DNA from 2 places in the Leeia speluncae genome. Region 1 is predicted to be linked to the other one. Evidence: predicted binding sites of a transcription regulator. Region 1 holds the regulator's gene; the other holds the start of a gene.
What was found. Region 1 encodes HrcA, which represses chaperone genes, less so after heat shock. Its sites were predicted from a motif close to ATTAGCACTCGNNNNNNNCGAGTGCTAAT; they were not measured.

Region 1 (3,209 bases):
GATATTCACCACCGCCAGCTGCAACAAACTCTGCCTTGCCTTCCATCGCAATTTCTTCCAGCGTTTCTAGGCAATCAGAAACAAATCCCGGGCAAATAATATCCAGCTTCGGTGTTTTGGCTTTCCCTAACTGATGCAATACTTCAAACGTATAAGGTTTTACCCATTCGGCTTTCCCAAATCGAGACTGGAAAGCAATCGTGTATGCCCCCTTGGCCAAACCAAGTGCTTCGGCTAATAAGCGACCCGTTTTGTGACACTCGCAAAAGTAAGGATCGCCCTTGGTTAATGTCGCTTTAGGCACGCCGTGGAAACTCATGAGCAAATGGTCGCCACGACCATTTAATGCCCAATGTTTTTTCACCTGCTTCGCCAATGCTTCTATATAAGTAGGATGATCATGAAAATGTTTAACGGAGCGCACAACAGGCGGGTTACGCATCATCTGAATCGTACGGCCAACCGCATCCATGACAGAACCCGCACTACTTGCCGCATATTGCGGATAGAGTGGCAGCACCACAATGTGCTCGCAGCCTTCTCTCTTCAGTTGCTGCATTTTGTCAGCAACTGAAGGTTTACCATAGCGCATCGCAAAGTCCACTACATAACCCGGACCTTGGCGTTCACCAATCAGCCCTTTTAATAGTTTCATTTGTTTAGTGGTATGGACCATTAACGGCGAACCATCATTGGTCCAAATACTGGCGTACTTTAATGCAGATTGTTTTGGTCTAAACGGCAAAATAAACGCATTTAAAATCAACCACCAAACAGGTTTTGGAATTTCCACAACCCGTGTATCAGACAAGAACTCTCGCAAGTACGGCCTTACCGCTTTGGCAGTAGGCGCTTCTGGCGTTCCTAGATTAACTAATAAAACGCCAATTTTTTTCTCGGAACCATGCTCAAAAGGTGGTTCGGTTACATACTTAGACATAGGCACTCAGGTAAGAGGTTCGGTTTGCACCGAGAAACATGATGGTTGAATCGTTTGAATGATAGACAATCATTCATTACTGAGACAAAGCATTTGATAATAGTTTCGCAGTGACATCTACAATCGGGATCACGCGGTCATACGCCATACGCGTTGGGCCAATCACCCCCAAAGTGCCGACAATATCACCGTCTACCCGGTAACTACTGGTCACCACAGAACACTCTTCAAGCGGAATCATCCCAGACTCACTACCAATAAAGAGTTGCACCCCTTCGGCACGTTGGCTGTTATCTAATAACTGCATCAATGCCGTCTTTTGTTCAAACACAAGGAACAACTGTTTCAATCGATCAACGTTACGAGATAAATCCACGCTAGAAATGAGATTATGCTCACCGCTTAACACCAGATTTTCCTGCTGCTCACTAATCACCGACTCGCCCACTTCTAAGGCTGCGTTCATTAATGCCGTCACATCACTTTGCAGTTGCTTTAGTTCAGCATGCAAACGCTCTCGCATTACCAAAAACGAACAACCCACATAATGCTTATTTAAGAAGTTAGCTGCTTCGAGTAATTCTTCTGCAGAATAGTCTCGCTCCATTTGCAAGAAACGGTTTTGAACAGTGCCATCCGTCGCCACCAAAATGAGTAACACTTTAGATGGCCCCATTTGCAAAAATTCAATGTGGCGTATCGCTAAGTTAGTTCGCTTAGGTGTCACGACCACCCCGGCAAACTGCGTTAATTCAGATAACAGATGAGAAGCAGTAGATGCTAAACGCTGTGGCGTATCGTGGTTAAACTGAGACTCCACCTGCTGGCGCAACTCTTCATTAATATCCGGTCTTTTGGTTAAGAGCGTATCCACAAAATAGCGATACCCGCGCGGCGTAGGGATACGCCCAGCAGAAGTATGTGGGCTAGCCACAAACCCTAAATTCTCTAATTCAGACATCACATTTCGGATAGAAGCAGGGCTTAAATCCATGCCTGAAGCTTGTGAAAGTGTACGGGAACCCACGGGTTGACCGTCCTCAATATAACGCTCAACCAGCACTCGTAAGAGTTGTTGCGCTCTGGGGTTGATCATGATGGTGTACGTACCTTTTTGGGAAAACAAATATTAATTTGACTGGCTTCTGACAATTTACCAAAAAACGGCAGGAAAATCACTCGTATCCATAATCAGCTAGCCTTGCGGGAACGCTCTGGAACATTTGATTCGCTTATGCTTATAATGCTGCCCATGGACAAAATCTTTCCTCGTATCGCCATTGTCGGGCGTCGCCGTACGCCTGAAGTTCAAGTATCGGTTATGCAACTGGCTGAGTTTCTCTCAGATCAGGGGCTAGAGATCTATTTGGACGCTGAAGCCGTGACCAATAATCAGGCGGGCAACTACCCACGCATCCCTCGTGAAGAGATGGGAAGCAAGGTAGACCTAGCGATTGTCATTGGTGGCGATGGCACCCTATTAGGAATTGCGAGACTACTAGCAGGTCACAATGTCCCGCTTATTGGGGTCAACCATGGCCGCCTAGGCTTTATGACCGATGTCCCTCTGCACCGCATGATGAATATCTTCCGCGATATGCTAGAAGGCCAATATGTTTCGGAAGAACGCATCTTACTGGAAACATCGGTTCAAAGAGACGGCCAAACCATCGCAACAGGTACCGCCTTTAACGATGTCGTATTTAGCCGTGGCGCACTCGGCGCAATGATCGAGTTCGAAATCTTTATTGATGGTCAGTTTGTCTATAGCCAACGCTCAGATGGGCTTATTGTGACCACACCAACTGGTTCTACCGCCTATGCGCTAGCCGCTGGTGGACCGATTCTGCATCCATCCGTTCCTGCGATTGCACTGGTACCAATCTGCCCGCAATCCATGACAAACCGCCCGATTGCAGTGAGTGATAAATGCCAGGTTGAAGTCGTCATGCTAAAAGGCTTTGAAAGCCGCGTGCATTTTGATGGTCAATCCCACATCGATTTAAAAGAAACTGACCGCATCTTTATTAAGCGCTCAGAACGTAAACTCACCCTGCTTCATCCAACCAATTACAATTACTACGATATCCTTAGAGAAAAACTACATTGGGGCGAGCAACTGCTCTAATCCATTCACGCTCACAATCATCTAAATAGACTATGCTGCTAACGCTGAATATTCGTGATTTTGTCATTGTTGATCGTTTAGAACTGCAATTCTCTAAAGGATTTACCGTCCTCACCGGTGAAACAGGCGCGGGGAAATCGC
Region 2 (3,209 bases), on a different contig from region 1:
GAAGTAATGCGTCAATTTACCGATACTAGTGGTTTTACCCGCCCCATTAACGCCAACCATCATAATGACAAAAGGATGGTGAGTAGACACGTTTAAAGGTTGCTCAAGTGGCTGAATCAGCTCGCACAAGGCATCTTTTAGTTCACCTTTTAATGCGGCAGGGTCTTTTAAATCACGTAAGGTCACTTTGTCCCTTACATTTTTTAAAAGACTTGTCGTCGCCTCTACACCCATGTCAGAAGTAAGCAAGACAGTTTCTAGCTCTTCATACAGGTCTTCATCAATCTGACCGCCACCAAATAAACTAGCGATTTGCTTGGTAAACTGCTGACGTGTTTTCGTTAGCCCTTGCTTTAACCGGGCAGCCCAGCCAAGCTTAGGCGCGGCATCTTCTTGCTTGGCAACCGGCGCACTTGCTTCAACAGGTGTTGTATTTTCAACGACATCACTAGACTCGCTAGCAGGCGAATCTACTGGTTTTGATTTATCTTTTTTAAAAAAACTGAACATCCGGTGTTCCTACAACATCCAACAACCCCATATATTGGGGTATAATGGCAAGTTAATTGATTAATTTCATAGGGTTGGCAGTTCATCATTACCTTCATTCAGATTGGTAATGATTGAATAAGTTGCTATTGTACGGAGCGATTGGCAGTTTCGCCATAACTCTTGGCAAAATCCGATGACATTCGTGGTATTCATCTAGCATGTTGCGTAATCAAATCCGGATTATCGGCGGACAATGGCGCCGTCATCAACTAACCTTTCCGGATGGAGATGGCTTACGTCCCACCAGTGATCGCGTTAAAGAAACCTTATTTAACTGGCTAGGTCAAGATCTACATGGCAAGCACTGCCTAGATATGTTTTGTGGCAGTGGTGCACTCAGCTTTGAAGCTGCCTCACGTTTTGCAGCAAGAGTGCTAGGCTTTGAGCTCAATCAACGCGCCTACCGCCAACTACTGGATAATGCAAAAAAGCTAGGCGCCAGCCAAATTGAATTTCGTCAGGGAGATGTATTTAGACAGCTACCTGCGCTAAGAGAAAAGTTTGATGTGATTTTTGCCGACCCGCCATTTGCTGCAAACTTAGCAGCAGACGTGTTGGAAATTGCCAAACAAGTACTCAAGCCTAACGGTTATTTATATTTAGAAAGCGGCAAACTGCCTGAACTTTCTGATGAATGGGAAATTTTCCGCCAAGGCAAGGCGGGACAAGTGCACTATACCTTGTTAAAACTTGCCACCGCATCTGAGGCCTGATCCGGAAAGGCCAAAAAAGAATTTCTTTTTCCGGTTAATTTTTTGTTTTGATTCGAAGGAAGAACACCATGTCTTTGATGATTACTGATGAATGCATCAACTGTGACGTTTGTGAACCAGAATGTCCAAATGATGCGATCTCTCAAGGCGAAGAGATTTATCAGATCGATCCTGAAAAATGTACCGAATGTGTTGGCCACTATGATGAACCACAGTGCCAGCAAGTTTGTCCGGTTGACTGTATTCCGCATGACCCTAGCAAGCAAGAATCGCAAGAAGAATTGCATGCGAAATACGTGCGCATGCACGGCAGTAAGTAATAATTCCTCACTCATTGCCCTCTCTGCTATCGAAATTTTCCATCTGTGGGAACAAAAAATCCGTTTAGCACTCTTACCACAAGAGTGCTAAACTACTTTGCAGATAGAGATTATTCTGCTACAAATTGTTTAGCAGAAACCAAAAAAATCAAGGGAGGTTCTGATGACCGTTAATGCGACTCTACCTGTTGCGCTACATGCCAACAATCTGGAGAGCTATATTCACAGCGTGAATCAGATGCCAATGTTGACCCAGGAAGAAGAAGTCTCTCTGGCCGATAAGCTCCAAAAACACAATGACGTGGAGGCGGCTAGACAGTTAGTGCTTTCTCACCTGCGTGTTGTGGTATCGATTGCTCGCAGCTACTCTGGTTACGGCCTACAACAGGCTGACCTGATCCAAGAAGGTAATATTGGACTAATGAAAGCGGTAAAACGCTTCGACCCAAACCGTGGGGTGCGTCTATTTTCCTTTGCTGTTCATTGGATCAAGGCTGAAATCCACGAATTTATCTTAAAGAACTGGCGCCTTGTTCGTGTTGCGACAACAAAATCGCAACGCAAGCTATTCTTTAATCTTCGCAGCATGAAAACTGGCTTTTCTGCTTTAACCCCAAAAGAAGCAAATGATATTGCTGAACAACTTGGGGTGAAGCCAGAAGAAGTATTAGAAATGGAAATGCGCCTGAATGGGCAAGACATTTCTATCGAGCCACTAGAAACCGATCATGAAGATGCGGTTGCTCCGATTGCGTATTTGGCTGACGATGAAAACGAGCCAACCAAGCAATTAGAAAATAGAGCCGTAGCACTCTTGCAAGGCGAAGGCCTCATGAGCGCACTAGACAAGCTAGACCCACGTAGCCGACACATCGTTGAATCTCGTTGGTTAAGTGATGACAGTGGCGCCACCTTGCACGAACTAGCGGCAGAATATGGCGTATCAGCAGAGCGTATTCGCCAGATTGAAGTGAAAGCACTACAAAAAATGAAGCAGGAATTGGTGCTGCTAGCTAGCTAAATGCACTGCGTAGACTGTTTCACAAGAAAAAACCACCAACTTTGGTGGTTTTTTCACATTTATACGTCTGACCAACTATTCTTGCAGCAACAGATTCAAATCATGTACCCAGTTATCCACACCAAAACCTAGCGGTACATACAATCTCACCTTGCCCGACTTATCTAGCACATAACACCCTGCGGAATGATCCACTGAGTAATAGCTACTACCCGGTTCTTGGTGTTTACTGGCAATAAATTTATAAGCCGATTTAAACGCCTCATAATCGGCACCTTGCCCGCGTAGCGCCATAAAGCTTGGGTTAAACAACCTCACATAATCTTTTAAGATAGACGCAGAATCCCGCTCTGGATCTGCCGTAACAAACAATACTTGCACGCCAGAAAAGCTCGCCCCCATTTTTTTTGCCACTAGACTTAACTCACCCAAGGTAGTGGGGCAAACATCTGGGCAATGCGTATATCCAAAGAAGATAACCGTCACTTTGCCGTTAAAATCTTTCAGCTGCTTTATTTGCCCGTTAGTATCCGACAAACGAAAATCACCACCCATCGATGTACTAGAGACATCGGTAGCTTTAAAATCTGGCGCATTAGAACA

Region 2: the regulator HrcA is predicted to act here: its motif matches at 1,649-1,677, upstream of rpoH (RNA polymerase sigma factor RpoH).

The regions. Positions count from the first base shown of each region.
Region 1 is NZ_JAJBZT010000007.1:117,376-120,584, reverse strand. It holds gene hemH (ferrochelatase) at 1-940, opposite strand, end outside; gene hrcA (heat-inducible transcriptional repressor HrcA) at 1,017-2,036, opposite strand; gene LIN78_RS13275 (NAD kinase) at 2,193-3,068, shown strand; gene recN (DNA repair protein RecN) at 3,101-3,209, shown strand, end outside.
Region 2 is NZ_JAJBZT010000003.1:176,408-179,616, forward strand. It holds gene ftsY (signal recognition particle-docking protein FtsY) at 1-510, opposite strand, end outside; gene rsmD (16S rRNA (guanine(966)-N(2))-methyltransferase RsmD) at 711-1,265, shown strand; gene LIN78_RS06770 (YfhL family 4Fe-4S dicluster ferredoxin) at 1,334-1,585, shown strand; gene rpoH (RNA polymerase sigma factor RpoH) at 1,749-2,606, shown strand; gene LIN78_RS06780 (SCO family protein) at 2,682-3,209, opposite strand, start outside.